Regions from separate parts of the Streptomyces sp. NPDC020192 genome, predicted to be linked through region 1. Evidence: riboswitches for the same ligand, from Rfam matches in the RefSeq annotation. Region 1 holds a riboswitch; the other holds the start of a gene.
The links. Region 1 has a riboswitch for cyclic di-AMP ahead of ACH47Z_RS16645 (NlpC/P60 family protein). Riboswitches for the same ligand answer to the same signal wherever they lie in the genome.
Positions count from the first base shown of each region.

Region 2: it holds a riboswitch for cyclic di-AMP, as region 1 does, so the genes downstream of both, ACH47Z_RS25295 (transglycosylase SLT domain-containing protein) here and ACH47Z_RS16645 (NlpC/P60 family protein) in region 1, are expected to answer to the same signal.

Region 1 is NZ_JBIRXG010000007.1:258,878-264,054, reverse strand. It holds gene ACH47Z_RS16655 (NlpC/P60 family protein) at 1-424, opposite strand, end outside; gene ACH47Z_RS16650 (hypothetical protein) at 816-1,169, shown strand; gene ACH47Z_RS16645 (NlpC/P60 family protein) at 1,181-2,371, opposite strand; cyclic di-AMP (ydaO/yuaA leader) riboswitch at 2,379-2,552, opposite strand; gene pcrA (DNA helicase PcrA) at 2,763-5,177, shown strand, end outside.
Region 2 is NZ_JBIRXG010000013.1:173,579-178,755, forward strand. It holds gene ACH47Z_RS25275 (FAD-dependent oxidoreductase) at 1-634, shown strand, start outside; partial or broken gene ACH47Z_RS25280 (carboxymuconolactone decarboxylase family protein) at 899-985, shown strand; gene ACH47Z_RS25285 (hypothetical protein) at 1,001-1,177, shown strand; gene ACH47Z_RS25290 (HAD family hydrolase) at 1,243-2,124, shown strand; gene ACH47Z_RS25295 (transglycosylase SLT domain-containing protein) at 2,109-2,600, opposite strand; cyclic di-AMP (ydaO/yuaA leader) riboswitch at 2,606-2,780, opposite strand; gene ACH47Z_RS25300 (polyprenyl synthetase family protein) at 3,377-4,387, shown strand; gene ACH47Z_RS25305 (outer membrane lipoprotein carrier protein LolA) at 4,783-5,177, shown strand, end outside.

The sequences.
Region 1 (5,177 bases):
CACCGGCTCGCTCGGCGAACGCGGCGTCGTCCAGATACCGGTCGGGGTCGTTGGAGAGGGCGAGTTGCCAGGCCGGGGCGAAGCCGCCGTCGCGGTACTGCGCGGTGGCGAACGAACCCAGCGCGTCCCGGGCCGAGTTGAGCTTCGCCTGCTTGCGCGCGGTCTCATCGCGCAGCGCGTTGAGCCGCCGCTGGGCCGCGTCCGCCTGCTCCTTGGCGCCGTCGTACTTCTCGGTCGCGGCCTCGGCCTGCTGGTACAGCGTGTCCACCTTGGCCTTCACCTGTGCCGGTGTCAGCTGTGGTTCGGCGTGTCCGGTGCCGTCGAACGCCGTCGCGCCGGCCGCACCCGCCAGGGCGAGCGTGGCGGCCGCCCGGGCCGTATGGCCACCGATCGAGCGTTGCCGGGGCTTGCGGTGCGCTGCCACCTGGACCGTCACGTCCTTCCGTACGACTCGACGACCGAGCGATGTGTACGTCCGGCGGCGGCCCGCACAGGGGGGACAGGCCGCCGCCGGACTTCTCGGCGGTGGGGAGGACGCTAGGCCGGAGTGTGACGAGTGGGTAACGCAGTGTACGGAATTGGCTCAGACGGACCGGGATGTGACCGTATGCGATCACTCCGCCTCGCCGGAGTCGTCGCCTTCACGCAGCGTGGTGACCGATGCGGGGAATGCGGGGCCGTCGGGATCGGTGGGGTGCTATTGAGCGCATATATGCAAGATCCATGGAGGCCCTGCCCGGGCCGTACTCGAGACCTGGTCGACCCTGGCCAGGGATCGGCACACCCCCGGTGAACCCCTGGCTAGGATCCGGCCCATGGAGACAGCCATCCATCTCTTCGTCGGCCTGCACATCATCGGCATCGCCGCGCTGCTCGGCGGTTTCGTCACCCAACTGACGGCGATAGGCCAGGGCACGGCCCGGTTCTCGCCCCTCATGCTGCGCGGCGCGCTCGCCATGCTCGGCACCGGTGTGGTCCTGATCGCGCTCAACCGGGCCGACGACCAACACCTCAGCAGCGTCAAGTTCGCGGTCAAGCTGGCGCTGCTGATCGTGATCCTCGGCCTGATCTATGTGAAGCGCGACGAGGAGACGGTCGACAAGCGCGCCTTCGGGGCCGTCGGCCTGCTGACCGTGGCGAACATCTTCATCGCCGTCCTGTGGACCTGACCCGGTAGGCGTCAGCCGGGGCGGACCACGCTGTGGATGATCGACTCTCCGCCGTAGTACACCGACTCCTCGCGGACGTACGCGCCCGGCTTGGGGGCATGGATCATCATGCCGTTGCCGATGTAGAGACCGACGTGGCTGATGTCGTCGTAGAAGAAGATCAGGTCGCCCGGGCGCGCGTTCGCCAGGGAGACCGTGGTGCCCGCGTTGACCTGGTCGTACGTGGTGCGCGGGAGCGTGACGCCGGCGGCCCGCCAGGCGGCCTGGGTGAGGCCCGAGCAGTCGTAGGAGTCCGGGCCGGTGGCGCCCCACACGTACGGTTTGCCGATCTGGGCGCGGGCGAAGGCGATGGCCTTGGCGGCCTTCGTGTCGTACGAACTGGACGAGCCGGACGATCCGGACGACGTGGAGCCGGTCGAGCTTGTGGAGGACCCGCTCGAGCCGGACGACGACGAGCCGGACGCACTGGATGAGGTGCTCTTCTGCTGGGCCTCGGCCTGCTGCTTCGCCAGCTCGGCCGCCTTGCGCGCCGCCTCCTGCTGCTTCTCCCGCTCGACGGCGGCCAGCCGCGCCTTCTCCTGGGCCGTCAGCTGGGACAGCAGTTCGCGCGCGGAGGCGAGTTTCTTCTGGACGGTGGCCTTGGCGGTCTGCAGATCGTGCTGCGACTCGGTCAGCGTCTGCAGGCTCTCCGCGGCCTCCCGCCGCTTCTTCATGGTGCCGGCCTGCTCGCTGATGTAGTCGTCGACCAGGCCCTTCTCGCGTGAGGTCAGCCGGTTCATCAGCTGGGTCTGGTCGAAGTAGTCCTGCGGGTTGTCCGCCAGCAGGAAAGTGGCCGTGTTCGGCGCGGCGGCGCCGGTGCGGTACTGGGCCGCGGCGAAGGAGCCCAGCTCCTCGCGGGCCTTGTTGAGGCGGTCGGTGCGCCGGGCGACCTCCTCCCGGAGTGCGTCGACGCGCCCGCGCTGCTTGCCGGTCCGTTCCTGGACCGCGTCGTACTTCTCGGTCGCCGACTCCGCCTGCCGGTACAGGTCGTCGACCTTCTTCTCCACCTCCTCCAGGGTCGGCCGGGTGTGGTCGGCCCCGGGGGCGGCCTCGGCGGTCTGGGACAGCATGGCTATGGAGGTGAGGGCGGCGGTGGCGAGGGCGGGGGTGCGGAAACCCGCTCCGTTGGTTCCGCCGGGGCGCGACTTGCGGTGCGACGCCAAGGGTGGCGACTCCTTCCAGTGGGCCGCCTACCGGGTTAGCTGTCGGGTTCGGGCGGCGGTTCGGAAGGGTTGCCCTACGGCGTCGTCCCGGACGGGAGTCGGCCGATTCACCCCGGAAAAACGGTGGGTCCCCGGCTCCGCGCCCCCTTACGGGGCGCGCCGGACTCGGCGGAGGCCGCGCACGCGGCCTGACGGCAACCTAGCCAACTCGTGTGATTGGTGTGAAGGTTGGTGCGTGATATGTCCGATACATTTTCGTGATCCGAGGCGGGAATCATGTCCTTGTCATCGGGTGATTCCGCTGCGTGAGGGGCTTTCGCCATCCTCTCGTCCGGCCTTCTTCCCGGGACGGCGACCGGTTGTCGGTGGGGCGCCCTAGACTCGGAGAGCGATGAGCAGCCTCTTTGACGACAGCTTCCTGGCGGACCTCCAGCCCCCTCGCGGGCGCGAGGAGGAACCCCCGCCGCCGCCCGAGGGCGATCACGCTCCGGAGTCGCTTCCGGACGATCTGTTCGGCGGGAAGTTCGACGCGCCACCGGACCGGGACGTCTACTACCGCGACGGCGCCCCGCGCCCCGCGCTCGACGCGGCGGCGCTGCTGGAGGGGCTGAACGACAACCAGCGCGCCGCGGTCGTGCACGCCGGCTCCCCGCTGCTCATCGTCGCAGGCGCCGGCTCCGGCAAGACCCGCGTGCTCACCCACCGCATCGCCCACCTGCTCGCCGAGCGGCACGTGCACCCGGGCCAGATCCTCGCGATCACCTTCACCAACAAGGCCGCGGGCGAGATGAAGGAGCGCGTCGAGCATCTCGTCGGCCCGCGCGCGAACGCGATGTGGGTCATGACCTTCCACAGCGCGTGCGTGCGCATCCTGCGCCGGGAGAGCAAGAAGCTGGGCTTCACCTCCAGTTTCTCCATCTACGACGCCGCCGACAGCAAGCGCCTGATGGCCCTGGTCTGCCGCGACCTGGACCTCGACCCCAAGCGCTTCCCGCCCAAGTCCTTCAGCGCAAAGATCAGCAACCTGAAGAACGAGCTGATCGACGAGGAGGACTTCGCGGCCCAGGCCTCCGACGGCTTCGAGAAGACCCTCGCGCAGGCCTACGCGCTCTACCAGTCGCGGCTGCGCGAGGCGAACGCCCTCGACTTCGACGACCTGATCATGACGACGGTCAACCTGCTGCGCGCCTTCCCGGACGTCGCCGAGCACTACCGCCGCCGCTTCCGGCACGTCCTGGTCGACGAGTACCAGGACACCAACCACGCCCAGTACGCCCTCGTACGGGAACTCGTCGGCACCGGCGCACACGATGAGGACACCCCGGCGGGCGAGCACGACCTCCCGCCCGCCGAGCTGTGCGTCGTCGGTGACGCGGACCAGTCGATCTACGCCTTCCGGGGCGCGACGATCCGCAACATCCTCCAGTTCGAGGAGGACTACCCGAACGCGACGACGATCCTGCTGGAGCAGAACTACCGCTCCACGCAGACCATCCTGAGCGCCGCCAACGCGGTCATCGAGCGCAACGAGTCACGCCGCCCGAAGAACCTGTGGACCAACGCCGGCCAGGGCGCGCGGATCACCGGCTACGTCGCCGACACCGAGCACGACGAGGCGCAGTTCGTCGCGGACGAGATAGACCGCCTGGTCGACGCGGGCGAGGCCAAGGCGGGCGACGTCGCCGTCTTCTACCGCACCAACGCCCAGTCCCGTGTCTTCGAAGAGGTCTTCATCCGCGTCGGCCTGCCCTACAAGGTCGTCGGCGGTGTCCGCTTCTACGAGCGCAAGGAGGTCCGGGACGTCCTCGCCTACCTGCGGGTTCTCGCCAACCCCGAGGACTCGGTGCCGCTGCGGCGCATCCTCAACGTGCCCAAGCGGGGCATCGGCGAGCGGGCCGAGGCGATGATCGACGCCCTCTCCCAGCGCGAGAAGATCAGCTTCCCGCAGGCGCTCAAGCGCGTGGACGAGGCGTACGGCATGGCCGCGCGCTCCACCAACGCGGTCAAGCGGTTCAACACGCTGATGGAGGACCTGCGCACGATCGTGGAGTCCGGCGCCGGACCGGCCACGGTCCTCGAGGCCGTCCTCGAACGCACCGGCTACCTGGCCGAGTTGCAGGCCTCCACCGACCCGCAGGACGAGACCCGTATCGAGAACCTCCAGGAACTCGCGGCCGTGGCCCTGGAGTTCGAGCAGGAGCGCGGTGAAGGCGAGTCGGTGACGCTGTCCGACTTCCTGGAGCAGGTCGCGCTGGTCGCCGACTCCGACCAGATCCCCGACGAGGACGAGGAAGGCTCCGGCGTCATCACCCTGATGACCCTGCACACCGCCAAGGGCCTGGAGTTCCCGGTCGTCTTCCTGACCGGCATGGAGGACGGCGTCTTCCCGCACATGCGCGCCCTCGGCCAGAACAAGGAGCTGGAGGAGGAGCGGCGCCTGGCGTACGTCGGCATCACGCGCGCGCGGGAGCGGCTGTACCTCACGCGTTCGGCGCTGCGCAGCGCCTGGGGCCAGCCGTCGTACAACCCGCCCTCCCGGTTCCTGGAGGAGATCCCGGCCGCCCATGTGGAGTGGAAGCGGACGGGCGCGGCGGCGCCGGTGTCCTCCGGCCCGGCCGCCGGGATCGCGGCCTCGCTGTCCTCGTCCCGCTCGCGCTCGTCGGCGGCGGGCGCGTCCGGGTTCGCCACGCGGCGTACGACGGACAAGCCGGCGGTGTCCCTGGCGGTCGGCGACCGGGTCACCCACGACCAGTTCGGCCTCGGCACGGTCGTCGCGGTGGCGGGCGCGGACGACAAGGCCCAGGCG
Region 2 (5,177 bases), on a different contig from region 1:
GTCCGCGCTGGAGACGGCGGCACTCGCCGCCGAAGCGGGGGCACGCGTGCGCGTGGTCGCGCGTGGCCGGGGCCGGGTCGCCTTCGGCGCCCCACCGTGGAAGCAGCCGAAGCTGCGCCCCGAGTCCCCCTTCGGCAACGCCTGGTCGCTGTGGGCGCTCAGCTACTACCCGCACCCCTACCGCTACCTGCCCGAGGCCGCCCGCCACTACCTGGTCCGCCGGGTCCTCGGACCGCTCGGCGCCTGGTGGCTGCGCGAGCGTTTCGAGAGCGCCGTACAGGTGCGGGAGGTCGAGCGGATCGTGAGCGCCGAGGCGCCGGACGGCAGCCCGGTCCTCACCGTTCGCACGCACGGGGGCCGTACCGAGCGGCTCGCCGCCGACCACGTCATCGCGGCCACCGGCTACCGCGCCGCCGTCGCGGCGATGGACTTCCTCGGCCACGGGCTGCGCACCCGGCTCGCGGTGAGCCGCGGCACGCCGAAACTCGGCCCGGGCTTCGTCTCCTCCGTGCCCGGCCTGTACTTCACGGGTCTGCCGGCGGCGTCGTCGTACGGCCCGGTGATGCGCTTCGTCTGCGGCACGGAGTTCGCCTCCCCGCGTCTGGCGAAACACCTGGCGGCGGCCCACGGCTGACGTCCGCGCCGGCCCCGTGCGTGACGTGCGCCACGCGTGCGTGACGCACGTCGGCCCGCGCGGAAAGGTCCGCCGGGACCGTCACATCTCCCGCCCGTGCTCCGTCAGTGCGGTGACAGCGAAGGACAGCGCGGCGGCGGCGACCGGCGCGCATCACGGACACGGCGGGAGACACCACCATGCAGGCACGGACGACGAACGCGGCCACCCATCTCCCCTCCGCCATGAAGGGCATCGACATGCTCCTGAAGGGCATCGGCGAGGAAGGAAGGCGCGAGCGAGGAGCGGATCTCCTCCGTCGCCGCCTGGCGCGAGGCGCCCCTCTTCACCGACGCCGAGCGCGCCGCGCTGCGGCTGGCCGAGCGGATGACCCGGCTCGCCGACCGCTCCGAGGAACCGGTGCCGGACGAGCTGTGGGACGACGTCGCCGGCCACTACGACGAGAAGCAGATCTCCGCACTGCTCCTGAGCATCTCGCTCGTCAACCTCTTCAACCGGGTCAACACCGCCACCAGGAAGCCGGCGGGCACCACTTGGGGCTGATGAGCACGTAAGTACGCGGCACGACAAGATGAGTCGGACCGGCGTCCCGTCCGTATTCTCTGATCATGGCAGCCTCCCCCGCATATGCACTGATCGCCACTGACCTGGACGGAACGCTGCTGCGCGGCGACGACACGGTCTCCGGCCGGTCGCTCGCCGCGCTTGCGCGGGTGGCGCGGGCCGGTGTACGGCACCTGGTGGTGACGGGCCGTCCGGCCCCGCGGGTACGGCCGCTGCTCGCGCACCTCGGCTGCACGGGGCTCGCGGTGTGCGGGCAGGGCGCGCAGGTCTACGACGCCGGAAGCGGGCGTTTGCTGTGGTCGGTCCGGCTGGACCGGGAGCTGGCCGAGGAGGCGCTCGGCAAGATCGAGGCCGAGGTGGGACAGGTCTTCGCGGCCGTCGACCAGGACGGCGTCGACGGGCGCACACTCATCGAGCCCGGCTACCGGATGCCGCACCCGACCCTACCCGCGGTGCGGGTCGGCCGGCGCGACGACCTGTGGCGCGAGCCCATCAGCAAGGTGCTGCTGCGCCATGCGGACCTGTCCGACGACGAGTTGGCGGCCGTCGCGCGCGCGGTGGTGGGTTCGCTGGCGACGGTCACCATGTCGGGGCCGGGAACCGTGGAGCTCCAGCCCGCCGGGGTGACCAAGGCGACCGGGCTGGCGCTGGCCGCCGACCGGCTGGGGATCACGGCCGAACAGGCCCTGGCGTTCGGGGACATGCCCAACGACATCCCGATGTTCGACTGGGCCGGGCGCGGGGTGGCGATGGCGAACGCGCATCCCGAACTCATGGCGGTGGCCGACGAGGTCACCTTGTCGAACGAGGACGACGGCATCGCCGTCGTCCTCGAAAGACTCTTCCCGGACTCTCCGACCGACCGGCCGGCGCTTCAGCACGCGCCGGTCACGTACGGGTCGGGCGACGGTCAGTACGCGCTGTAGACGTTGTCGATCGAGCCGTAGCGCGCGGCGGCGTAGTTGCAGGCCGCGGTGATGTTCGCGACCGGGTCGTAGATGTTGAACGCGGTGCCGGCCACGTGGTACGCGTTGAAGGTCGGGGCGATGACCTGGAGCAGGCCCTTGGACGGGATGCCGGCGGCGGCGTTGGAGTCCCAGTTGTTGATGGCCCACGGGTTGCCCGAGGACTCCCGGATGATGTTGCGGTAGATGCTGTTGTACGAGCCCGGGATGCCCTTCTTCGCCATGATCGCGAGCGACTCGCGGATCCAGCCGTCGAGGTTGTTCGGGTACCCGGCGAGGGTGGTGGAGGCCTTGGTGGCCTTCGTGGTCGTGGCGGCGGAGGCGCTGGTGGCGCCGACGAGCGGCAGAGCGAGGACGGCGGCACCGGTGCCGACGACGGCGAGGGTGCGCACGAGGCGGCTGGTCCGGGTGCGACGGTGCTGAGCGGCAGCAGGCATGGGGATGTTCCTCTCCGTCGCCTGCGAGGTGAGCTGTCGGGTTCGGGCGGGGAGGTGCCCGGCCGTGCCTTGGGGAAGGCACGGCTTCACCCCAAGCCGTTCCGGTGCGACGTGTGCCGTCCGGTCCGGCGACTTACCTGGGTCCCCCGCTCCTGCCGTACGAAATGGTTCGTGGATGGTTATGCGGGCGGCGGCAGGATTCGGCGTCCGCCCGACGGCCCGGAACGTATGCGAGAGCACATGTCGGGAACAAGTAGCAGATTCACACAACGCCCCATTTGACCTTGGTCTGCGCCCTATGTGGCACTTGATCCTTTGCTGTTGCCAACCCTCAACTCGCCGACAGGGCAAGAGGGGAGGGGTGTTCGGCGGCCAGGGGTGTGGGGATCAAGGACGTGACCCAACTCACGAAATAGCAAATCGCTCCAAAACGGGCATCAGGGATTTGGGGGTTTGCTCATGGGGTGGCGACGACCGGCGGGGGAGGGGCGGCCGGCGGGTGATCTCGGGGATGGTCTCGGGGGGGTGGGGTGGAGGTGTTACTCCGCTCGCCCCCTGGTTCGCGACAAAGTGGCTGACTTCCTGTTAAGTCGATAAATATCCGTTCTTACTGTCCGATCTCACGCATAGCGGTCATGATCCAATACCGCCCGGGCTGGACCGGTGGGCGCTATCGGTGATCGAAACAGGACCGGATACGCTGACTCGAGTGATGGCAGCGACCTATCGACAAACCGTGTAATCGCCAGCAGACACCAGCAGACAGGAGACCCCTCGTGACCGTCGTCGGGCCGTTCGGGCTGAGCGTGCGGGACCAGGCTCTCGAAGCCGATGTCCAGGCCGGATTGGCGGCTGTCGAGGAAGGCTTGCTCGAGGCCACCAAGAGCGAGGTTCCGTTCATCACGGAGGCCGCGCAGCACCTCGTGCGGGCCGGTGGGAAGCGGTTCCGGCCGCTGCTCGTGATGCTCGCGGCGCAGTTCGGCGACCCCTACGCGCCGGGCGTGGTGCCGTCGGCCGTCGTCGTGGAGCTGACCCACCTCGCGACGCTGTACCACGACGACGTCATGGACGAGGCGGCCGTGCGGCGCGGCGTGGACAGCGCCAACACCCGCTGGGGCAACTCCGTCGCGGTCCTCACCGGCGACTTCCTCTTCGCGCGCGCCTCCCAGATCCTCGCCGACCTCGGGCCCGAGGCGGTCCGGGTGCAGGCCCTCGCGTTCGAGCGGCTGGTCACGGGCCAGATCCTGGAGACCGCGGGCCCCTCCGACGGCCGTGACCCGGTCGAGCACTACCTGGACGTGCTCGGCGGCAAGACGGGCTCGCTGGTGGCGGTGTCGTGCCGGTTCGGCGCGATGATGTCCGGCGCCGACGAGACGGTCGTCGACGTGCTCACCCAGTACGGCGAGCGGCTCGGGGTCGCCTTCCAGCTCGCCGACGACGTCCTGGACATCGCCTCCGACTCGCACGAGTCCGGCAAGACCCCGGGCACCGACCTGCGCGAGGGCATCCCGACCCTCCCCGTGCTCCGGCTGCGCGAGCGCGCGGCCCGGCTGGGGCTGCCCGAGGACCTCGCGTTGTGCGAGCTGCTGGACTCCGACCTCAGCGACGACGCGCGGCACGCCGAGGCGCTGACCGCGCTGCGCGCCCACCCCGCGCTGGAGCAGGCCCGCCGCGACACCGTGCGGTACGCGGAGGAGGCCCGGGCCGCGCTGTCCCCGCTGCGGGAGTGCGACGCCAAGGCGGCCCTGCTGGAGCTGTGCGACGCGGTGGTGCACCGCGCGGGCTGACGCCCGGCGCCGGATCCGTGGAAACGTCGGCTGACGTGTCCACGACCTGCCGTCGGCGTCGGTCGATCCGCCGCTGACGGCCGGCCACCCGCCACGTCCGGATGCCCGCCTGCCCGCCGCATACGGCCGCCTGTGCCCGGCAAACGGCCGTACGGCGTCCTACGGCATCCGTGCGATCCGGTCCGGGCCCCCTAGGGGTCACGGGAGTCGTCGCCCCCGGGTGTCATACCGCAGTCGTACACGGAGTTGGCTCCGTGGTCTGACGCTTCTTCATGGCCGGTTTGGTGAGATGGAGAACACGGACATCACCACTCCTCACCGATTCGGGTGAGAATGGCGGCTCAGGGTGGACCAGCGTGAGGACAGCCGCCGCCGACGACGGAGGTAAGGCACACATGGCACCGTACGAATCCGACGACGCAGTGGACGGCGCACGGGACGAGAACCCGCACACCGGACGCCGCAAGGCCGCGCGGTACGCGGTCCCGGTCGCGGTGGTGGGCGTGGCGGCGGCCACGATCGGGCTGGTCCCGGCGCTCGCCGCCTCCGGCGACCCCGACCTGCCCAAGATCACGGCCAAGCAGCTCATCGACAAGATCGCCAAGTCGGACGTGCAGCAGCTGTCCGGCACGGTGAAGATCAGCACCGACCTCGGCCTGCCGAACCTCGGCGGCCTGGAGAACAGCCTGGCCTCCGGGGCCACCAAGGGCTCCGGCGACGGCTCCTCCGCCGACCCCCAGGCCAAGCTCACCGAACTGGTCTCCGGCACGCACACGCTGCGCGTGGCAGC